Regions from separate parts of the Streptomyces sp. NBC_01410 genome, predicted to be linked through region 1. Evidence: riboswitches for the same ligand, from Rfam matches in the RefSeq annotation. Region 1 holds a riboswitch; each other region holds the start of a gene.
What was found. A riboswitch is a leader RNA that binds a small molecule or an ion and turns the genes downstream of it on or off. The one in region 1 is predicted to bind thiamine pyrophosphate.
Positions count from the first base shown of each region.

Region 2: it holds a riboswitch for thiamine pyrophosphate, as region 1 does, so the genes downstream of both, thiC (phosphomethylpyrimidine synthase ThiC) here and OG741_RS28625 (thiamine ABC transporter substrate binding subunit) in region 1, are expected to answer to the same signal.
Region 3: it holds a riboswitch for thiamine pyrophosphate, as region 1 does, so the genes downstream of both, thiO (glycine oxidase ThiO) here and OG741_RS28625 (thiamine ABC transporter substrate binding subunit) in region 1, are expected to answer to the same signal.

Region 1 is NZ_CP109530.1:6,190,734-6,198,410, reverse strand. It holds gene OG741_RS28640 (hypothetical protein) at 1-771, shown strand, start outside; gene OG741_RS28635 (ABC transporter ATP-binding protein) at 758-1,786, opposite strand; gene OG741_RS28630 (ABC transporter permease) at 1,786-3,402, opposite strand; gene OG741_RS28625 (thiamine ABC transporter substrate binding subunit) at 3,465-4,556, opposite strand; TPP riboswitch at 4,625-4,749, opposite strand; gene rlmN (23S rRNA (adenine(2503)-C(2))-methyltransferase RlmN) at 4,770-5,876, opposite strand; gene OG741_RS28615 (DUF6233 domain-containing protein) at 6,305-6,478, shown strand; gene OG741_RS28610 (transposase) at 6,569-6,967, shown strand; gene OG741_RS28605 (DUF6326 family protein) at 7,042-7,497, opposite strand.
Region 2 is NZ_CP109530.1:4,399,596-4,407,272, reverse strand. It holds gene OG741_RS20175 (cupin domain-containing protein) at 1-270, shown strand, start outside; gene OG741_RS20170 (DUF5326 family protein) at 398-610, shown strand; gene OG741_RS20165 (SsgA family sporulation/cell division regulator) at 968-1,402, shown strand; gene OG741_RS20160 (YibE/F family protein) at 1,434-2,762, opposite strand; TPP riboswitch at 2,833-2,967, shown strand; gene thiC (phosphomethylpyrimidine synthase ThiC) at 2,961-4,733, shown strand; gene OG741_RS20150 (hypothetical protein) at 4,788-5,615, opposite strand; gene OG741_RS20145 (metallophosphoesterase) at 5,763-6,839, opposite strand; gene OG741_RS20140 (LacI family DNA-binding transcriptional regulator) at 7,014-7,677, opposite strand, start outside.
Region 3 is NZ_CP109530.1:2,383,429-2,391,105, forward strand. It holds gene OG741_RS10995 (phytoene desaturase family protein) at 1-1,063, shown strand, start outside; gene OG741_RS11000 (hypothetical protein) at 1,100-1,954, opposite strand; gene metF (methylenetetrahydrofolate reductase [NAD(P)H]) at 2,006-2,923, opposite strand; gene thiE (thiamine phosphate synthase) at 2,999-3,649, opposite strand; gene OG741_RS11015 (Rv2175c family DNA-binding protein) at 3,780-4,145, opposite strand; gene OG741_RS11020 (NAD(P)/FAD-dependent oxidoreductase) at 4,198-5,436, opposite strand; TPP riboswitch at 5,568-5,680, shown strand; gene thiO (glycine oxidase ThiO) at 5,678-6,850, shown strand; gene thiS (sulfur carrier protein ThiS) at 6,847-7,065, shown strand; gene OG741_RS11035 (thiazole synthase) at 7,070-7,677, shown strand, end outside.

The DNA of each region.
Region 1 (7,677 bases):
ACCTGGGAGTTCATCGTCGGCACCATCCTGGACTTCGTCGGCTTCGGCCTGGGCGCGCTGGCGGCCCGGCTGCTCCCGCTGTTCCTCTCGCAGACCGTGATCAGCGCGAACCTGGTGATCACGGCCGTGCTGAGCGTCAAGCTGCTGGGCATCCGCCTGAACCGCGCCGAGTGGACCTCGATCGCCGTCGTCTGCTCGGCCCTGGTGCTGCTGGGGTCGGCCGCGGGCCCGGAGGGCAGTGGCCACACCCCGATCGCGACGCACTGGTGGCTGCTGGCGATCTCGCTGCTGCTGATGGTCGGCGGGACCGTCGTCGTACGTCTTCTCGGCGCCCGCGCCGCGATCCTGGCCGGTCTGCTGTCGGGTCTCGGCTTCGGCGCTCTGGGTGTCGGCGTACGCGTACTGAACGGCATCGACCCCTTCGACCTGGGCGCTCTGCTCGCGGACCCGGCGCTCTACGCGATCCTGGTGGCCGGGATCGGCGGCATGTATCTGCACACGATTGCCCTTCAGATCGGCTCGGTGAACGGTGCGACGGCGGCGCTGGTGGTGGGCGAGACCGTACTGCCGGGCATGATCGGCGTCCTGTGGCTGGGCGACACCTCGCGCGAGGGCTTCGCCTGGATGGCGTTCCTCGGGTTCGTCCTGGCGGTGGCGGGCGCCGTCGCGGTCGCCTGGTTCGGCGCGCCGGAGGCTCATGGCACGGAGCCACAGCCGCAGGAGCCCGGCGCCGACGAGCTGCGTCCGGAAGAGGTCGTCACCGTTCGCTGAGCACGACCACGTCCTCGGCGCCGAAGACCACGCCCACTTCGGCTCCTTCCTCCGGCGCGTCCCGCAGGGAGCACTCCGCCTCCAGCGGCGGCGCGCCGGCGGGCCTCAGCCGTACTGCGACATGGTTGCCCCGGAACGTAAGCCCCTCGACCCTGCACGCCAGCCCGGACGACGCGTCGTCCAGCCGTACGCCCGCGGGCCGGACCAGGATCTTGCACTCGCCCTGCGGCGAGCCGTCCGGCACCGGGATCTTGCCCCACACCGTGTCGGCGGCCGTCCCGCTCACCGTCGCCGCCACCACGTTGTCGAAGCCGAGGAAGCGTGCGACGAATTCGGACGCGGGCCGCTGCCAGACCTCCAGCGGAGTGCCGGCCTGGGCGATCCGCCCGTCCCGCATGACCACGACACGGTCGGCGAGGGCGAAAGCCTCACCCTGGTCGTGAGTGACCGCCAGCACGGTGGTGCCCAACCGCCCGAACAGCTCCCGCAGTTCGACGACAAGCCGCTCCCGCAGCCCCCGGTCCAGCTGGCCGAGCGGCTCGTCCAGCATCAGCAGCCGGGGCTCCGGCGCGAGCGCCCGGGCCAGCGCCACCCGCTGCTGCTCGCCGCCGGACAGCGAGGCCACCGCCCGGCGCTGTGCGGCAGGCAGCCCGACGAGCGTCAGCAACTCATCGACGCGGCGGGCCCGTTCGGCCCGGCCGACACCGCGCATCCGCAGCCCGAAGGCGACATTGCCGCCCACGTCGCGCTGCGGGAAGAGCTGGTGGTCCTGGAACATCAACCCGACTCCGCGCCGGTGCACGGGCACCCCCGCCTGGTCGGCGCCGGACAGCAGCACCCGCCCGGTGTCCGCGGACTGGAGTCCGGCAACGATCCTCAGCAGGGTGGACTTGCCGCTGCCGCTCGGCCCGAGCACGCAGACGATCTCGTGCTCGGCGACCTCCAGGTCCACCGCGTCGAGCGCCGCGCGCGCCCCGAACCGTACGGTCACATCCTCCAGTCGCAGCAAGGCCATCAGAACTCCCCGGAGGTTTTGTCGGTACGGATGCGTTCGAGGAGCAGCACCGCTGCCGCGCACACCACCATCAGGATCGTCGAAAGAGCCATCGCCTGACCGTAGTTGAGCTCGCCGGGCCTCCCGAGCAGGCGTGCCACGGCGACCGGCAGGGTCGGACGGTCGGGCCTGGCGATGAAGACGGTCGCCCCGAACTCACCGAGCGACACGGCGAAGGCGAACCCCGCCGCGATCAGTACGGCACGCCGCACCATCGGCAGATCGACCTCACGCCAGACCCGCAGCGGCGAGGCTCCGAGCACGGCCGCGGCCTCGCGCAGCCGGTCGTCGACCGCCCGGAGGACGGGCAGCATGGTCCGTACGACGAAGGGGACACCGACCAGTGCCTGCGCCAGTGGTACGAGAATCCACGAGGTACGCAGATCCAGCGGCGGCTTGTCGAGGGTGATCAGAAAGCCGAAGCCGACGGTCACCGCGGAGACCCCGAGCGGAAGCATCAGGAGCGCGTCGAACCCGCGCACGAACCGTCCCGCGCGCCGGGTGAGCGCGGCGGCCGCGAGCCCGCCGATGAGCAGTGCGATGCCGGTCGCCGCCAGCGCGTACCGCATCGAGTTCCAGATCGCCTCGATCGGCGGGACGAGGAAGCTGCTGCCTGCGTCTCCGGTCGACTGCAGGGCCCGGTAGAAGTCGAAGCCGTAACCGCCCGGCCCGTCCAGCGAGCGTTCGACGAGCACTCCGAGGGGCACCAGGATCAGCAGCAGCACGGTGAGCAGGACCCCGCCGAGCAGTGCCCACTGCCGGGGACCGCGCGGCCGGCGCGCGGTCTGAGCCGGGTCGACCAGCTTCAGCGCGGTCTCCCGCCGCCGGACCGTCGACGCGTGCACCGCCAGGATCGCGCCCACCGCGGCGAACTGAACCAGCGTGAGCACGGCCGCCGTGGGCAGATCGAGCAGTTGGGCCGTCTGCCGGTAGATCTCCACCTCGAGCGTCGAGAACGTCGGTCCGCCGAGGATCTGTACGACGCCGAACGAGGTGAAGGTGAAGAGGAAGACCATAAGAGCGGCGGCGGCCACGGCGGGTCCCAGCGCGGGCAGCGTCACCCGCCGCCAGGCCGCGAACCGCCCGGCACCCAGCACGCGCGCGGCCTCCTCCTGACGCGGGTCGAGCTGTGACCACAGACCGCCCACGGTCCGTACGACGACGGCGTAGTTGAAGAAGACATGCGCGAGCAGAATCGCCCACACAGTGGTGTCCAGCCGGACGCCCCACAGCTCGTCCAGCAGTCCCCCACGGCCGAGGAGGGCCAGGAACGCGGTCCCGACGACGACGGTCGGCAGCACGAACGGAACGGTCACCACCGCCCGCAGCAGCTGCTTGCCCGGGAAGTCGAAGCGGGCGAAGACATACGCGGCGGGCAGCGCGATCAGCAGCGTGAGCGCGGTGGACGCGAGCGCCTGCCAGGCGGTGAACCACAGCACGCGCTGGATGTCGGCGCGGCTCAGCACCTCGCCGATCCGCCCGAACTGCCATACCCCGTCGACCTGGAGGCCGCGGCCGACGATCGAGACGACGGGGTAGGCGAAGAAGACCGCGAAGAACACGGCGGGCCCGGCCATCAGCCCGAGCCGTGCCGCATTCCCCCGAACGGAACCGCGGACGGAGGACCGGACGGACTTCGTTACTTCACTACGAGCGAGGACCATGACTGGACCCACTGCTCACGGTTCTTGGCGATCTTGTCGGGAGCGACGGTCTCCGGCTTGTCGACGACAGCGCCGAACTTGGTGAACGCCTCGGGCAGCTTCGCGCCCTTGATCACCGGGTAGACGAACATGTTGAGCGGCATGTCCTCCTGGAACTGCTTGGAGATCATGAAGTCCAGCAGGGCCTTGCCGCCCTCCTCGTTCTTCGCGCCGCTCAGGAGTCCCGCGAACTCCGTCTGACGGAAGCAGGTTCCGGTCGCGACGCCGGTGGGCGCCTCGGTCGGCTGCGGCTTGGCGAAGACCACCTCGGCCGGCGGGCTGGAGGCGTACGAGACGACCAGCGGGCGGTCCGCCTTGGCCTTCTTGCCACCGGCGGAACCGGAGAACTCGTTGTTGTACGCCTGCTCCCAGCTGTCGACGACCTTGACGCCGTTGCTCTTCAGCTTCTTCCAGTAGTCCTGCCAGCCGTCCTCGCCGTACTTGCCTATGCTGCCGAGGAGGAAGCCGAGGCCGGGCGACGAGGTCGCCGCGTTCTCCGTGACCAGCAGGTTCTTGTACTCGGGCTTGATCAGGTCGTCGAAGGACTGCGGCGGAGCCAGCTTCTTGTCGGCGAAGTACTTCTTGTCGTAGTTGACGCAGATGTCGCCGGTGTCGACGGGCGTGACGCGGTGCTTGTCCTTGTCGAGCTGCACCTCGTCGGGCACCTGGTCCAGGCCCTTGGCCTCGTACGGCGTGAACAGATCGTTGTCCAGTGCGCGCGAGAGGAGGGTGTTGTCGACGCCGAAGAAGACATCGCCCTGCGGGGAGCCCTTGGTGAGGATCTCCTTGTTGAGGGCAGCGCCCGCGTCGCCGCTCTGGAGCACCTTGACCGTGTAGCCGGTCTCCTTGGTGAACTGCTTCAGTACGGCGGGCGAGGCGACGAACGAGTCATGGCTGACCAGCGTCACGGTCTTGGACTTCGGACCGCTGTCCGTGGCGGAGTCCTTGGACTCCCCGCACGCGGCGAGCGTCGAGACGCCGAGCGCGACGGCGATGGCGGAAACCGCCACCTTCTTGGTGGTGCTCACTGAATTCCTCCTGGAGTGACCAGGAAGAGACGCGGCCCTGCTCACACGGCGTGAGCAGGGCGCAACAGCTTGAGTGATGACCGAACTTCCTACCCAGAATGACCTGGGCAAGGTTCAGAGGGTCTGCGACCACGTGCTTGTCTCCAAGCATGTGCCGCACTCTCAGCGCTGTGGCGCTCCCCTGTCGGAATATGCAAATGGTTCGAGCCCAGACTACCGCTCGGACGCCGCGAGCTGTCCGCACGCTCCGTCGATCTCCTGGCCACGGGTGTCCCGTACGGTCACGGGCACACCGTGGGCCGCGATCGCCTCCACGAAGGCCTTCTCGTCCTCGGGGCGCGATGCCGTCCACTTCGAGCCCGGCGTCGGGTTGAGCGGGATCAGATTCACGTGGACGCGCTTGCCCTTGAGCAGGCGGCCGAGCAGATCGCCCCGCCACGCCTGATCATTGATGTCCCTGATCAGCGCGTACTCGATGGAGATACGGCGGCCGGACTTCTCCGCGTACTCCCAAGCCGCGTCCAGGACCTCGCGGACCTTCCAGCGCGTGTTGACCGGGACCAGGGTGTCGCGCAGCTCGTCGTCCGGCGCGTGCAGCGAGACGGCGAGGCGGCACTTGAAGCCCTCGTCGGCGAAGCGCAGCATCGCGGGCACCAGACCGACGGTGGAAACGGTGATCCCGCGCTGCGAGAGACCGAGACCGTCCGGCTCGGGGTCGGTGAGACGGCGGATGGAGCCGACGACCCGCTTGTAATTGGCGAGCGGCTCGCCCATGCCCATGAAGACGATGTTGGACAGCCGCGCCGGGCCTCCGGGCACCTCGCCGTCGCGCAGCGCGCGCATGCCGTCGACGATCTGGTGCACGATCTCGGCGGTCGACAGATTGCGGTCGAGTCCCGCCTGCCCGGTGGCGCAGAAGGGGCAGTTCATTCCGCAGCCGGCCTGCGACGAGATGCACATGGTCACCCGGTCCGGGTAGCGCATGAGTACGGACTCGACGAGCGTCCCGTCGTGAAGCCGCCACAGGGTCTTGCGGGTGGTCTCTTCGTCGCACGAGATGTGCCGTACGACGGACATCAGATCCGGCAGCAGCTCGGCGGCGAGCTTCTCGCGCGCGGATGCGGGGATGTCGGTCCACTGGGCGGGGTCGTGGGCGTACCGCGCGAAGTAGTGCTGCGAGAGCTGCTTGGCACGAAACGGCTTCTCGCCGATCGCGGCGACGGCGTCCTTGCGCTCGGCGGGCGTGAGGTCGGCGAGATGCCGCGGGGGCTTCTTGGCTCCGCGGGGCGCGACGAAAGTGAGTTCTCCGGGCTTGGGCATGGTCCCACCAGTGTCGCAGAAGGATTCTCGTGACCTGGGGCCGTCGGCTTGCGGGGTAGGCGTTGTCGGTCGTTGTCGGTCAATGGTGGGCACCCTCGGACGGCCCACAGACGGCCCAGCCCGGAGCGCGTTCTGGCTGGCCAGCGGGCCAAGGGGAAGCGCGAGCGATACCACTGGAGCCTTCGACCACGGCATGGCGAACCTCTCCCCCGCTGTGGCCTCTCTGTCGAACTGGGACTCCCGAAGACCTAGACTCGAACACGTGTCCGAAGAAGTGCCCCGCCTGGAACGCCTGCGCAGCGTCCGCCAGTGGCTCGCATGGCAGCTGCGCCGCACTGACGAATCCATCGCAGAACTGGAGCGCCAGGAGGCAGCAGCTGCGCGCGCGGCACGCACTCTGCCCCCGCGAGCCTGCATGGAAGCTGTCGATGCTGAGAGCAGGCGGTAAGCCCAGCCCGGACGCGGTACACATGAGCGACTGCCGTATGGCTGGCAATCCCACGAAACTGCTGACCCGCGAGCAAGCACTCCGCGCAATCACAGAAGACGGCATCACGGCGTGCCCGTACTGCCGACCCGATACAGACCTCGGTGTGCTGTGAACCGCGAGGTGTCCGAGCCTGAGGGCATGGGCACAGTGCCGATCGTCGTGCACCGTGCGGCAGGAACGGGCGGCCGGCGGGTGACGATCCGTGGTCAGATCGCGCCACGCCGCCGTGGACGGCTTCGACATCCTGCCGCGCTTCGCCGGAGTGCTCATCCGCGATGACTGGCACGGCTACCACAAATACAGCGACCCCACCCGTGGCGGGAAGGTCACCCAGGTGCAACTGTGCTGCGCTCACCTGCTGCGCGACCTCAAGGCCGTGTGGGAGTCCGACCCCGAACATCAGGCGTGGGCCGAGCAGGCGATCAGGATGGCCAAGCTCCAAGCCAAGATCAGCGGGAGCTGGCGCAGCATGCGAGGACTCACCGCGTTCTGCCGCGTCCGTTCCTACATCGCCACGGCCAAAGCCCACGGCGTCGAGGTCTTCACAGCCCTACGCAACGCCTTTCTGGGCGATCCCTGGAGCATCGCCACACCGGCATGACCATCAGGTCACCGCTGAATGGACCGTGCCCGCGGGTGGCGCGAGCGAAGGATGGTCGGGCGCGGGGCGGGCAGTCACGCCTGCTGCGGCCTGCGGAGTGGCTCGCTGTCGAGGCTGGCTGCCAGGGTCGCCGGTGATGCGATGCGGCGTGGCCAGGTCCAGGCGGAGCGCAGGATGAAGGCCAGGAGCAGCACCTCGAGTCCGATGGAGAGGCCGTAGAAGTAGAAGTAGGTCCAAGACTCCCCTACCGCGTTGAACATCGAGACGGGGATGTAGAGCGTTGCTACGACGAGGTTGATGGTGCGGTTGACACGGGCGGGCAGTGTCGCGGAGAGCAGGATCATGAGGATCGGGATGGCCATGAGCGTGAGCGCAATGGCGACAAAGGTTGGACCGATGTCGAACTCGTGGACGATGCCGGCCAGGATGTCGTCGACGAAGCCGGGCTTGTACAGGGCGAGGTAGTCGACGTAGATGTAGAGGAACATGAAGCTGGTCCATGCTGCTGCGAGCTTGGCCTGCACGGGCATGCGCAGATCTTCCAGCGTGCTCTGGGACGGCGGATTCTCTAGTGCGGTATGGGATTGAGGCGTTCTCATCACAACGCTCCCTGGCTTGATTGGGTGGGTGCTTCCACCTTCACGGATGCCGGCGGCGGGCACATCAGCCGCGGAGCCTGATTCGACCTGGCCGTTGGCACAGCCGAGCTC
Region 2 (7,677 bases), 1.8 Mb from region 1:
GACGGCGCATATCTCCAGTTTCTGCGCGAGCGGAACATGTCGGTCGGGCTGTACGCACTGGATGCCGGTGATCTCGACCCCCAGCTGCCCCACCGTCAGGATGAGGTCTACTTCGTCGTCAGCGGCCGCGCCTCCATCACGGTCGGGATGGAGACGACCCAGGTCGGACGGGGCAGTGTGGTCTATGTCCCCGCCGGAGTGGCCCACAAGTTCCACCACATCACCGAGGATCTGCGGGTCATGGTGGTCTTTTCTCCCCCTGAGAGCTGACCGGAACCCTGCCCGGTCCCTAGGGGTTCGCTCAGGGGAGATCAAGGGCTCGCGGGCCCCCGGACGTCACCCCTCGCGCATAGCATCGAAGCCAGGAACCCAGAGAAACGAGGTAGGGACGATGGCTGTGCGGGAGATATTCGCGGGGATGCCGTGGTGGGTGAAGTGGGTCGCGGTGCCCGTCATCGCCCTCGTGCTGTTCGGCGGCCTGATCGCGAGCGTGATCGGCTTTGTGATCGGACTGCTCTTCAAGGTCCTGCTGTTCGCCGCACTTGTCGGCGGACTCGTCTTTGTCGTACGGAAGTTCATGTCGTCCTCCAGCTCGCGCAGCGACTGGTAGTGACCAAGAGGGGCATATCCGGACGGGCGTTAGCCCGGCCGGGAGGACACCCCGAGCGGCGGCCGCTGCGGCTTCTGGAGGCTGCGGGCTCCCATCGGGGCGGAGCCCCCGCGAGACAGCTCGCGCGCGAGGCAGGCCCTCCGCTTCCTGTCGTCGCCCTCGCCGACACCCCTTGTACCCCTGCAGTCGAGGTGTGGGCCGTTCTCAGCTCGCTGGCGCTCTCTATCAGTATCTGAAAACTCACTCCTTGTGATCTTCGAGCGCGTACTGGACGATTACGTCAAGAGGGCCATGGGGATCTTTCCTGGCCTTTTTGACGAGCTTCCGTTCACTGCTTCATCCACTGCGGGGTACATGATGCGCGAGTCGGTCCAGGCCGAGGTCCTCATGAGTTTCCTTGTCTCCGAGGAGCTCTCCTTCCGGATCCCGGTGGAGATCCGGTACGAGACGAAGGATCCGTTCGCCGTGCGGATGACCTTTCACCTGCCCGGAGATGCGCCTGTGACCTGGACCTTCGGTCGGGAGTTGCTGGTGGACGGCATCAACGGCCCGAGCGGGGACGGCGATGTGCACATCGCGCCGACGCGTCCCGGGAAGCTGTCCGATGTGGCCATCCGGCTCCAGGTCGGCTGCGACCGGGCGCTGTTCCGGGTGAGTGCCGCGCCGCTCGTGGCCTTCCTCGACCGCACGGACAAGCTGGTGCCGCTGGGGCAGGAGCGTACGGTCGTCGACTTCGAGTGCAATCTCGACGAGGCCCTCGGGCGCATCCTCGCGGAGGAGAACGCCGGCTGAGCGGCGCCGGGGCATCTACGGCTTGTGCCCGCTACCTCTTACGCCGGCGGCCACTGCCGCCACGCATCGCAGCCCGGCCTGTCGCCGGGAGAGGACCCGGCCGGTCGGCGGAGACCACCAGCGCAGCCAGCGCGGTGGTCACAGGCACCGAGGCGACCAGGCCGATCGAACCGATCAGGGTCCGTACGATCTCCTCCGCCACCAACTCGCTGCTGGCCACCGTCCCCACACTGCTCTGGGCGATCGAGAAGAGCAGCAGGAGTGGCAACGCGGCGCCCGCGTAAGCCAGTACGAGCGTGTTGACGACGGACGCGATGTGGTCCCGGCCGATGCGGATACCGGCCCGGTAGAGCGCCCGCCGGCCCATGCCCGGGTCCGCCTGATGCAGTTCCCACACCGCCGAGGTCTGGGTCACCGTCACATCGTCGAGCACACCGAGCGAGCCGATGATGACGCTCGCCAGCAGCAGACCGCTCAAGTCGATGTTCGGAAACAGGCCATGGATCAGGCCGGTGCTGTCGTCGGTGTTGCCGCTCAGACTCGCCCAGCCGATGAACAGCGAGCCCAGCAACCCGATCACCAGCAGCGAGATCAGGGTGCCGATCACCGCGACCGAGGTGCGCGCGCTCAGCCCGTGGCACAGATAGAGCGCGATCAGCATGATCGCGCTCGCTCCGACCACCGCGACGATCAGCGGATTGGAGCCCTGCAGGATCGCGGGCAGGATGAACAGGGTCAGTACGGCGAAGGAAGCAGCGAGCGCGATCAGCGCCATCACACCGCGCATCCGCCCCACCAGCACCACCACGAGCGCGAAGATCCCGGCCAGCAGCGCCAGCGGGAACTCGCGGTCCACGTCGGTCACGGAGTACTGAAGATCACGGGGCGCGTCGGGGGCGTACGCCACCACCACACCCTGGCCCTCGCTCAACTGACGGGTCGCGTCCGGCTGGACGATCTCGACGAAGGTGCGGCCCTTGTCCTTGCCGGTGGTGACCTTGACCGTCGCCTTCTTGCACGTGCCCTGCTGGGCGTTGACCGCCTCACGTCCCTCGGGTGTGGAGGTGTCGCCGGTCGGTGGGACCTGCGCGGCGTTCACGTCCTTGCAGTCGACCTTCTCGACCCGAACCACCTTGCCCTGCTCGGTCTGCCGGTCGAAGCCGACACCGGTGCGCTCATGGCCGGGAGCGCCGCCAGGCCAGAGCACGACGAGGCCCACGACGACGGCCGCGGCGAAAGGAATCAGCACCGCGGCGATGACCTTGCGGAGGTGCTGCGAGACGGGTGCGGCGGGCCCATGGCTGTGCGAGTGGCCATGGGGCTCGGGCGTCTGCGGCGGGGGTGTCGGCGATGAGGTCACCGACCGATCATCGCAAGAACGACGGGGCCCACTGTTCAGCACGCCGGAAATGACGCTAGCGTGGTGGCACCTTTGCACACGCGGGAGCTCGGAGCACCGGGCTGAGAGGGCGCTGAAATCCGTACGAACCGTACGGAAACGGCTGCGCCGACCGCCGAACCTGTTACCGGGTAATGCCGGCGTAGGGAGTAGGTCACGATGACCGTTCAGGATGCACGCACGCCTGCCTCGAATCAGCCCGAGGCCGGGAAGTCCATCGGCTGGCACAAGGGATACGTCGAGGGCTCGCGTCCCGACCTCCGGGTGCCGGTCCGCCAGGTGCACCTCACCAACGGCAAGGACGTGACGCTGTACGACACGTCCGGCCCGTACACCGATCCGAACGTCGAGACCGACGTCCGCCGCGGGCTTGCGCCGCTGCGGGAGAACTGGATCATCGGCCGCGGCGACACCGAGGAGTACGCGGGCCGTCCCGTCCGCCCCGAGGACGACGGGATCAAGCACACCTCGCCGAGGGGCGGTCTGCGCAACCTCGACGCGGTGTTCCCCGGCCGCCCGCGCCAGCCCCGGCGGGGACGCGACGGGCAGGCGGTGACGCAGCTCGCGTACGCCCGCCGGGGCGAGATCACGCCGGAGATGGAGTACGTCGCGATCCGCGAGAACGTCTCCCCCGAGGTCGTACGCGAGGAGATCGCCGCAGGTCGCGCGGTCCTTCCCGCCAACGTCAACCACCCGGAGATCGAGCCGATGATCATCGGCAAGCGGTTCCTGGTGAAGGTCAACGCCAACATCGGCAACTCCGCGGTCACTTCCTCCATCGAGGAGGAGGTCGAGAAGATGACCTGGGCGACGCGCTGGGGCGCGGACACGGTCATGGACCTCTCCACCGGCCGCAACATCCACACCACCCGTGAGTGGGTGCTGCGCAATTCTCCCGTGCCGATCGGCACCGTGCCGCTCTACCAGGCGCTCGAGAAGGTCGACGGCAAGGCCGAGGAACTGACCTGGGAGATCTACAAGGACACGGTCATCGAACAGGCCGAGCAGGGCGTCGACTACATGACGGTCCACGCGGGTGTGCGGCTGCCGTACGTCCCGCTGACCGCCAACCGCAAGACCGGCATCGTCTCGCGCGGCGGCTCGATCATGGCGGCCTGGTGTCTCGCGCACCACAAGGAGTCGTTCCTGTACGAGAACTTCGAGGAGCTCTGCGAGATCCTCGCCGCGTACGACGTGACGTACTCCCTCGGCGACGGTCTGCGGCCCGGCTCGATCGCGGACGCCAACGACGAAGCACAGTTCGCGGAGTTGCGCACGCTCGGGGAACTCAACTCGGTCGCTAAGCGTTTCCAAGTGCAGACGATGATCGAAGGCCCCGGTCACGTCCCGATGCACAAGATCAAGGAGAACATCGACCTCCAGCAGGAGATCTGCGAGGAGGCCCCCTTCTATACGCTCGGCCCGCTCACCACGGACGTGGCCCCCGCGTATGACCACATCACCTCCGGCATCGGGGCGGCGATGATCGCCTGGTGGGGCACGGCGATGCTCTGCTACGTCACGCCCAAGGAGCACCTGGGCCTGCCGAACCGTGACGACGTCAAGACGGGCGTCATCACCTACAAGATCGCTGCCCATGCGGCCGACCTCGCCAAGGGGCACCCGGGCGCCCAGGAGTGGGACGACGCGCTGTCCGACGCCCGGTTCGAGTTCCGGTGGGAGGACCAGTTCAATCTGGCCCTCGACCCGGACACGGCACGGGAGTTCCACGACGAGACGCTCCCGGCCGAGCCGGCGAAGACCGCGCACTTCTGCTCGATGTGCGGTCCGAAGTTCTGCAGCATGAAGATCTCGCAGGACATCCGCCGCCAGCACGGTGGCTCGAAGCAGGAGATCGAGGAGGGTATGGCGGAGAAGTCGAAGGAGTTCGCCGCCGCGGGCAATCGCGTCTATCTGCCGATCGCGGAGTGATGCCCCGCCGGGGCGCGCGCCGCTGAGTGGTGTCCCCCCAGCACCGGCCGGGGATCACTCCGGCTGGTGCTCGGGGCCGCCGAAGTCCGGGCTCGTGAAGTCCGGGCTGGTGAAGGTGGGGCGCTGGCCCGATGTCGAGCCCTCGCTCGGGCTGGAGTAGTCCGGGCCGCTGTAGCCGACCTTCGGGATACGGCTCACATGGCGCGGCGGGGCCGCGGAGGTCGGGTCGGCGCTGGGGTCGGCGAGCGCTGCTCGCAGGAAGGGCAGGAGACCGCGCTCCAGCAGGGCGTGCCGCCAGGCCTCTTTGGCCCGGGACACCTCGTCGGGCAGTTCGCCCGTTGATTCCTCGGCCGGGAGTTGGGTCGCGCCATTGCGCAGCGCGGTCAGCAGCAGCCCTATCGCGGCGACCAGAATGGCGGCCGCCGTGAGGGCTGCGAAGAACCAGCCCGCCGCGACCATGGTCGCCGCGAAGGAGGGCGTGGGGCTGAGCATCTTCAGGATGTAGCCCACCAGCAGGAAGATCAGTGCGGCTGTCCCCGCGAGCACCGGGGCCAGCACGGCTATGACGGCGGCGAACCCGGCGCCGTTCTGGGACGCCCCGTCGGCGGCGGAGGCGGGCACGGAGATCCGGGTGGAAGCGGCGGCCGCGGGGGAACGCATGTCCTCGCGGATCTTTGTGTAGTGCTCGTACTCGGCGGCGGCGGCGGTGGTGATCAGTGCCGTCGCGTTCAGGGCCATCGTGCGCAGCTGTTCGGCGTTCAGGCGCTGCCCCACGGCAGCGAGGTCCGGACGGTCATGGGCGTTGCGCAGCGCGTCGTCGAGGATGCGCTCGTACTCGGCGCGGTCCTCGGTCAGCAGGTGCGGAGCGCTGTTCATGTGCATCCCCCGATGCTCCGTAGGGCCGGGTTGCCCGCATGGATCGGGCGGTTGGGCAGAAACGGAGGAGAGCCTGCTACGGATAAGCCGATGGTAGAGCGGTTACGGCACGGCGTGACAGGGGCTTTCCGTAAATCGCCTGCCGGGCTCTGCTCAATTGGACAGAGGAAGTTGGACGACAAGCAGCTTTCCGGCCATGGTCACGCCGCCGTCCATGGCGATCGCGAGCCCGTCCGCGTACACATGCGGGCCTTCGACGACCGGACGTGCTCCGTCCTCGCCGTCCTCGGTGCCCACCTCGCCGAGCAGATACGGAATGGGGCTGTGGCCGTGGACGACGCGGTTGCCGCCGTAGGCCGCGAGCAGTTCGCGTACGGCCTGCGGTCCCGCGTCGTCACGGAAGGCGAAGCGCTTGGTGAATTTGCGGAACAGGTCCCAGCACTCGTCGGCGTCATTGCGCGTGAGGATCGCGTGCACCGTGTCGTTGACGTCTTCGATGCTGGAGCCGTACTCCAGATACGCGGTGGTGTCGGAGTGCATCAGCAGATGCTCGTCCTCCTCGATCACCGCGTCGAGCCGCGCCATCCACTGGAGATGGACGTCCTGGAGCCGGTCCATGTCGGACTTCTGACCGCCGTTGAGCAGCCAGGCGGCCTGGAAGGTGGCGGTGCCGGCGCCGGAGTTGACCGGGGTGTCGCCGAACCGCTTGGCGCCGAGGAGCAGCAGTTCGTGATTGCCCATCAGGGCCTTGCAGTAGCCGCCGGCGGCCGCGGCCTCGGCGGAGAGCCGCATGACGAGGTCGATGACGCCGATTCCGTCGGGACCGCGGTCGGTGAAGTCGCCGAGGAACCAGAGGCGGGCATGGCCCGCCGCCCATTTGCCTTCGGCGTCGATGAGGCCCTGTTCGGTGAGGGCGGCGACGAGTTCGTCGAGATAGCCGTGGACATCGCCGACGACATAGAGCGGACCGAGGCCTTCGGGCGCGGGCGCCTCGTCGGGCGCGACCTGCACCTGGACGGTGTCGCCGGGACCGCCGGCGCTGATCACCGGGAGGTCGCGCGCGGTGGGGGTGTAGCCGTCCGGGGTTTCGCCCTCGGGGACCGCGTTGCCGGGATGGCTCGACTGAGGTGACTGTTGTGACTGCACGGGCACCTGCGCATACGGCGGCACACGGAAATCGCGCAATGTCGCCGTCCGCACCACGGGTCCTTGACCGGCCCCCTGAGTCATCGACCCCTCCACCACCGTCGCGCCGCCGTTCACCTCTCGGCCCAGCCTGGTCGGGGTGGTCCGCGGTGTCGTGCGCCCATCATAGGAATGAGCTCCGCGCTGTGTGACGCACCAGGGGTGGTGAATCCGTCAGCACCCCTGGTTCGCCGGTTGTTTCGTCCCGATTTATCAGGTCTAGTCCGGTGAAGGTGATCGCGGGGCGCTCACGGTCGTTCGCGGAGGGCGGCGCTGCGAGGACGTCCGCACGATCAGTTCGGTGGGTATCACCTGTTCAACCGGCCGGTCTTCGTTGATGCCTTCGATGGCGTCGATGAGGAGCTGGACGACCGCTGTGCCGATCCTGCGCGGTTTGAGCGAGAGCGTGGTGATGGGCGGTTCGGTGGTGGCGTACACGGTCGATTCGCTGCAGCAGACGAGCAGCAGATCCTCGGGGACGCGCAGGCCGTACCGCCGGGCGGCGGCGAGCAGATCGGTGCCGTTGGGGTCGAAGAGCCCGTAGACCGCGTCGGGTCTGTCCGGGCGGGCGAGCAGCCGGTCGGCGGCGACTGCGCCGGCGCACGGGTCGTGGGCGGGGTAGGACTCGTAGACCGGATCCTGGCCCACGCGCTCGCACCAGCTCAGATAGGCGGTGGTGGACAGACGGGTGTAGGTGTCGGTGGTGGTGCCGGTGAGCAGGCCGATCCGGCGGGCGCCCGCGTCGGCGAGATGGTCGAGCAGATCGAGTACGGCGGCTTCGTGGTCGTTGTCGACCCAGGCGGTGACCGGAAGGGTTCCGGCCGGCCGGCCGTCGGAGACGACGGGCAGGCCCTGGCGGACGAGTTCGGTGACGACCGGATCA
Region 3 (7,677 bases), 3.8 Mb from region 1:
GCTGGAGGAGCCTCTGCGCGCCGACTGGCAGGCGCTGGGACGCGACCCCTATCCGGCGCTGCGGCAGCGCAGGCTGCTGCGCGCCCGGCAGGCGTCCACCATCGCGGAGATCGGTGCCTGGGAGCTGGCCGACCCGCGGCTGGCGGCACTGCTCGACGCCTGCGCGCTGACGTACGGCCTGGATCCACGCCATGCTCCGGCGAGCGCCGCCCTGCTGCCGTACATGGAGCAGACCTTCGGCAGCTGGTACGTCGAGGGCGGGATGCGTGAGCTGGCCCGAGCCGTGTACGAGCGGTGTGCGGCCCGGAAGGTGCAGTTCGCCTTCGGGTCCGAGGTGACGCGGGTCCTGGAGAAGGACGGCCGGGCGGTCGGCGTCGAGCTGGCCGGTGGCGCGGTCGCCGGGGCCGATCATGTGGTGGCCGGCGTCGATACGGCGGGGCTGGTCGGGCCTGGGCTGTGGCGGGACAAGGACATAAAGCCCCAAAAGGGAACTGGGGACGGGCCGTTGCCGGGCCGGTTCACGGTACTGCTCGCCCTGCGCGGGGCGCGCCCCGCATCGGCCGTCCACCGCACGGTGGTGCACTCCCCCGCCGCGGGGGCGGAAGCGGCTGCCGTCTTCGGCGGACGGACCGAGGCGCGGCCCACCGTCACCGTGCTGCGGCCCGGCGATCCACGGACCACTCCCGACGACGAGCACGAGGCGGTCACCCTCACGGCCACGGTCACCGGACACGGCGGCGCGGTCGACTGGACGGACGCGGCGCTGCGCGAGCGCTACGCCGACGCGCTGATCGCGGCCGCCGGCGCGGCCGTTCCGGAGATACGGGACCGGGTGCTGTGGCAGCAGATCCTCACGCCCGCCGAGACGGGAGCGCTGCCCGCGCCCGCGCTGGCGGGCGCCGGTGGGCGGTATCTGCACCCGGCGAACAGCACCCGGCTGCCGGGCCTGTATCTGGTGGGCGGCCACGCGCACCCCGGCGGCGGACTCGCGCATGCGGGAATGTCGGGAGCGCTGGTCGCCGGTCTGATCGTGGAGGGCGCGGGCTTCCGCGGCTCTCAGTGACGACTCAGTGGGACTGCCACTCGGACTGACGGGACGTCAGTAGCGGTACTGCTGCTCGTTGTACCCGGTCCCGTTGTCGTAGCCGTAGCCGTACGGCGAGGGCTGCTCCTGCGGCATCGGCGGCACCTGCTCGCCGTCGCGCTGCTGCGGGACCCACACCCCACCGGGCGGCGTCTCGCTGTGCTGAGGCTGCGCGTAGGGGTCGGCGTACTGCTGCTGGCCGCCGTAGCTGTCGTAGCTCTCGTACGCGTTGTACTGCTGGCCGCCGGCATACGGGTCGGAGTACGCGGCGTACTGCTGCTGCCCGGTCCCGTAGTCGTACTGGCCGGCGTAGGCCTCCTGGCCCGCCGGCTGCTGCTGGTCGTAGCCGGAGTAGTAGTTGTCGTACATGCCGCCGTACTGGGCGTAACTCTGGTCCGGCTGTTCCTGCTGCTGTTGTTGCTGCTGCTGCGCCGCGTAGGCCGCTTGGCTGTACACGCCGTACTGCCCGGTGTCGTCCGGGAGCGGCTGCGGCTCGTAGACCGGCTCCGGATCGGGGTCCGCGGCCTCGTACGCGAGGTCGGAGACCTCCAGCGTGGGCTCGCGCGGCGGGGCGTCCGATCGGGGACCTGACTTGCGGCGGCGGCTCTCGCCCGGGCTGCCGCCGAGCGCCCAGCCGGTGGAGAAGCCGCGACGGAAGGAGAGGGTGACATACGTCTGGCCGAGCGCGAAGGCTATGGCGCCCACCGCGATCACCACGACGGAGGGCAGCAGTACGCCGAAGACCACACCGAGGAATCCGACGAAGGCGAGCAGCCGCCAGCGCAGCCGCGCCTTGTACTGCAGCAGCACCTCACCGAGCAGCCACAGCGCGACGACACCGAACGCGATATAGAGGACCGTCCAGCCCATGCCCGCCCCTCTCCTACGGCCGCCGCCCCGGGTCGGGTCGGGTACGACCGATCACGACTGCCCGTGCAGTCCGAGATTCTCGTAGATTTCGAGCGTCGCCGTGGAGTTGTTGAGCGTAATGAAGTGCAGTCCGGGGACTTCCTCGGAGAGCAGCCGTGCACAGAACTCCGTTGCGTACTCGATCCCAATGGAGCGTACAGCGGCCGGATCCTCCTTGACGGTGAGGATCCTCTCTTTCAGGTCCGCCGGGAACGTGGCATTGCTGAGCTGCGCAAACCGCTCCAGCTGCCTGACGCTGGTGACCGGCATGATCTCCGGAATGATCGGCGTGCGGCAGCCCGCGGCCTCGACCCGGTCACGCAGCCGCAGATAGTCCTCGGGCTGGAAGAACATCTGCGTGATCGCGTAGTCGGCCCCGGCGCGGCACTTGTCGACGAAGTGGCGGATGTCGGCGTCCCAGTCCTGCGAGCGCGGATGCATCTCGGGGAAGGCCGCGACGCCGACGCAGAAGTCGCCGGACTCCTTGATCAGCCGGACGAGCTCGGCGGCGTACTGGACGCCCTCGGGGTGCTTGACCCACTCGCCCATGGGGTCGCCGGGCGGGTCGCCCCGGACAGCGAGGATGTTGCGGATCCCCGCGTCGGCGTACTGGCCGATCATGTTGCGCAGCTCGGCGATGGAGTGGTTGACCGCCGTGAGGTGCGCGACCGGGGTCAGCGTGGTGTCGGCGGCGATCTGCTCGGTGGCCTTGACGGTGCCCGCGCGAGTGGATCCGCCGGCGCCGTAGGTCACGGATACGAAGTTCGGGGCGACTGCCTCGACCCTGCGCAGCGCGTTCCAGAGGTTCCGCTCGCCCTTCTCGGTCTTGGGCGCCCAGAACTCGAAAGAGTAGGACGTCTTACCGGTCGCGAGCAGGTCGCGCACAGTACGTGCGTGATCCGTCCTGGTCGAAGCTGTGCCAAGGGCCATACTCGCAGATTATCCAGGGCCTGAGGGTCACCCAACCCGAGTCCACCCATCGGACAGTGAAATTCACCAAAAAGCCTACTGGCCGTAGGTCCGTATCCGCTTGGTGAGATCCGCGGCGGCGGCTGCCGGATCGTCGGCCTCGGTGATCGCGCGTACGACGACGATCCTGCGGGCGCCCGCCTCCAGCACCTCGTCCAGATTGCCCGCGTCGATACCGCCGATCGCGAACCAGGGCCGGTCGGTCCCGAGCCCCGCCGCGTAGCGCACGAGGCCGAGCCCGGGCGCGTACCGCCCGGGCTTGGTGGGGGTGGGCCAGCAGGGGCCGGTGCAGAAGTAGTCCACGCCGGGCTCGACGGCGGCGGCGTCCACCTCGGACTCGGCGTGTGTGGAGCGGCCCATCAGGACGTCCTCGCCGAGCATCGCGCGGGCGGCGGGTACGGGGATGTCGCCCTGTCCGAGATGCAGCACGTCGGAGCCGATGGCGTGGGCGACGTCCGCGCGGTCGTTCACGGCGAGCAGCTTGCCGTGCCTGCGGCAGGCTTCGGCGAAGACCTGGAGGTGTTCGAGCTCCTCGGCCGCCTCCATGCCCTTGTCGCGCAGCTGCACGATGTCGACCCCGGAGGAGAGCACGGCGTCGAGAAAGCCGTCGAGGTCGCCCTGCTTCTTCCGGGCGTCCGTGCACAGATAGAGCCGGGCGTCGGACAGCAGCTCACGAGCCGTGGACATGGGTGTTCCCCCCGTTGGGTCGGCGGTGTGCGGGCGGGGGCCACTCGGCCTCTGCCCGCACACCGCGTGGTGTTGTCCTTCCGGCGTCCGGGGCGCCGAGAACCGGACGCTCAGGACTCCGGAAGCCAGGTCAGACGGCGAGCGCCTGGGCCCGGCGCTTCACCTCCGTGCCGCGATTCTCGCTGAGCGCCTGCGCGGGCGTGCCCGGCAGGCTCGGGTCGGGAGTGAAGAGCCACTCCAGCATTTCTTCGTCGGTGAAGCCGTCGTCCCTCAGGAGGGTCAGGGTCCCGGCGAGACCCTTGACCACCTTGTTGCCGTCGATGAAGGCGGCAGGTACCTGAAGCGCCCGGTTCTCACCACGGCGCACGGCGATCAGCTGGCCTTCCTTGACCAGCTGCCGTACGCGTGTCACCTCGACATCGAGCATTTCCGCGATGTCGGGAAGGTGGAGCCAGGCGGGGACGAGAGCATCGATCTTTGCGTCAATCTCGGTCACAGGACAAGCGTGCCATCCCGGACTGACAGTCGGTACCCGGACCCTGCCCGGACTACGTCTGTGCCGCCGTCTTCAGAGGGACCGACGGGTCGGTCGCGAGGTCCGGATCCAGCCGTGCGCCGGCCAGGATGAGCTTGCGTCCCTGCGCCAGGTCGCGGGCTCTGCCGACGGCGAGGAGTGCGACCAGGGCGCCCTCGCGCAGCCAGAGCACCGTCCAGGCGGCGTCCGCCGGATCGCCGCGCCACACCATCGTGTCGGCGGTGGCGTGGTGGCCCGCGTACTGCACGAAACGGCCGAACTGTTCGGACCAGAAGTACGGCACCGGGTCGTAGACCTGCTCCGGCTCCCGGCGAGCGCTCGCGATGACATTGGCGGCCACCGTGTGCGGCCCCTGCAGGGCGTTGTCCCAGTGGTGCACGAGCAGCCGTTCGCCGTAGCGGCCGGACGGGAAGGAGGCGCAGTCGCCGACCGCGTACACATCGGGCAGCGAGGTGCGCAGATGCTCGTCCGCGGTGATTGCGCCGTCCGGGCCGAGCGCGATGCCGGAGCCCGCGAGCCAGCCGGTGGCGGGGCGTGCGCCGATGCCGACGACCACGGCTCCGGCCGGGAGCTCACGGCCGTCGGCGAGGATCACCGTTCCGGGCTCGATGCCGGCCACGCGCGCGTGGGTGATGAGTTCGACGCCGTACTGCGCGTACCAGTCGGTCATCGGGGCGGCGACCTCTGCGGGCAGGGCGCCCGCGAGGGGCCGGTCGGCCGCCTCGACGACGGTGACCGTGCAGCCGGCCTCGCGGGCGGCCGTGGCGAATTCCGCGCCGATCCAGCCCGCGCCGACGACCACTATGTCGTTCTGCTCGACGAGGACGGGGCGCAGCCGTGCGGCATCGTCGAGGGTGCGCAGCAGATGAACCCCGGCAACGCCCTCGGCGCCCGGCAGCGTGATCGGCTCGGCGCCGCTGGCGATGACCAGGACGTCGTACGGCACGGCTCCCGCCTCGGTGTCCAGCTCATGATCGCCCGGGCGCACGCCCTGCACCTCGCAGCCCAGCCGCAGCTCGATGCCGAGTGCCTCGAAGTCGACCTCGAAGGCCGAGCCCTCGGCCTTGCCGAGCAGGATCGCCTTGGAGAGGGGCGGCCTGTCGTACGGCTGGTGGGGCTCGGCGCCGATCAGGGTGACGGGTCCGGTGAAGCCCTGCTCGCGCAGGGCCACGGCGGTCTGGACCCCGGCCATTCCCGCGCCGACGACGACCACGCGCCGCGCTGCCTGTGCTGTCTGCTGCTGCTCGCTCACCCTGCAACCTTACGCACCTGACGGTCCGTCAGGAAGCGGGTTCGGCGACGCCCGCGCCGCCCCCCGCCGGCGACCGCCACAGCGCCTGCTCCCCTACTGCGAGTTGAGGGCTGGGGTTAGGGTGGCCACCGTAAGGCACTCGCGGGAGCCCGGACGTACCGGGCTGAGAGGGAGGCTGGGCGGCCTCCGACCGTACGAACCTGATCCGGGTCATGCCGGCGAAGGGAGGGGCTGGACGCCCATGTCGCGTATTTCCGAAACGCACACTTCAGATGTCCTCGTCATCGGGGGCGGAATCATCGGCCTGGTCACGGCCTGGCGAGCCGCACAGCGCGGACTGCGGGTCGCGCTCGCCGATCCCGAGCCGGGCGGCGGGGCCGCACAGGTCGCCGCGGGCATGCTCGCCGCCGTCACCGAACTGCACTACGGCGAGCAGACACTGCTCGGTCTCAACCTCGAATCGGGGCGCCGCTATCCGGCCTTCGTCGCCGAGCTGGAGGAGGCGAGCGGGCAGTCGGTCGGCTACCGCGCCTGCGGCACGCTCGCCGTCGCACTCGACGCCGACGACCGGGCGCATCTGCGTGAACTGCATGCCCTGCAGCACCGGTCCGGCCTGGAGTCGGAATGGCTGAGCGGGCGCGATTGCCGGCGCCTCGAACCGATGCTCGCGCCCGGCGTACGCGGGGGCCTGCGGGTGGACGGCGACCATCAGGTCGATCCGCGACGGCTGGCAGGGGCGCTCGTGACGGCCTGCGAGCGCGCCGGAGTGATCTTCCACCGGGGCTGGGCCGAACGGCTTTCGGTGGTACGGGACCGGGCGGCCGGAGCCGTACTGACGGACGGCGAGGAGCTCACCGCGGACCAGGTCGTCCTGGCGGGCGGCAGCCTCAGCGGCAGGCTGGGCGGCGTACCGGCAGAGGTGCTTCCCCCCGTACGGCCGGTGAAGGGCCAGGTCCTGCGGCTGACCGTGCCGACCGCGTACGCCCCCTTCCTGTCCCGGACCGTGCGGGCCGTCGTGCGCGGCAGCGATGTCTATCTGGTGCCGCGCGAGAACGGCGAGCTGGTGATCGGCGCGACGAGCGAGGAGCTCGGCTGGGACAGGACGGTCACCGCCGGCGGGGTCTACGAGCTGCTGCGCGACGCTCACGAACTGGTGCCCGGCATCACCGAGCTGCCGCTCACCGAGACCCGCGCGGGGCTGCGGCCCGCCTCCCCCGACAATGCGCCGCTGCTCGGCCCGAGCGCCCTGCCCGGTCTCCATCTGGCCACCGGCCACTACCGCAACGGGGTGCTCCTGACCCCCGTCACCGGCGATGTGCTGGCCGAGCTGCTCGTCACCGGCGTGCTGCCGGACGAGGCCCGAGCCTTCACGCCGCTGCGTTTCTCTCCCGTGCGTCTGGAGCAGCCCGCATGAACGTCTCCGTGTCCGTCTCCGTCTCCGTCAACGGCGAGGCGCGTGAACTCGCCACCGGAACGACCCTGGACCGCCTGGTCGCCGCCCTGACCGCCGCGCCGTCCGGGGTCGCCGCAGCCGTCAACGAGGCGGTCGTCCCGCGCGGCCAGTGGTCGGGCACGCTGCTCGGCGACGGCGATCGCGTCGAGGTTCTCACCGCCGTACAGGGAGGCTGAGCGCATGGCCGACGACCGTCTGACCATCGGCGACACCGCGTTCAACTCCCGGCTGATCATGGGTACGGGCGGAGCGCCCAGCCTCGACACACTCGAACGCTCCCTCGCCGCGAGCGGCACAGAACTCACCACCGTCGCGATGCGCCGCCTCGACCCGACCGTCCAGGGCTCCGTCCTGTCCGTCCTGGAGAAGCTGAACATCCGCGTCCTGCCCAATACGGCGGGGTGCTTCACGGCGGGCGAGGCCGTCCTGACCGCGCGTCTCGCGCGTGAGGCGCTCGGCACGGACTGGATCAAGCTGGAGGTCGTCGCGGACGAGCGCACGCTTCTGCCCGATCCGATCGAGCTGCTGGAGGCCGCCGAGACCCTGGTCGACGACGGCTTCACCGTGCTGCCGTACACCAACGACGACCCGGTGCTCGCCCGGAAGCTTCAGGACGTGGGCTGCGCGGCGATCATGCCGCTGGGCTCGCCGATCGGCTCCGGCCTGGGCATCCGCAACCCGCACAACTTCCAGCTGATCGTCGAGCACGCGCGCGTGCCGGTGATTCTGGACGCCGGGGCCGGTACGGCGTCCGACGCCGCGCTGGCGATGGAGCTGGGCTGCGCGGC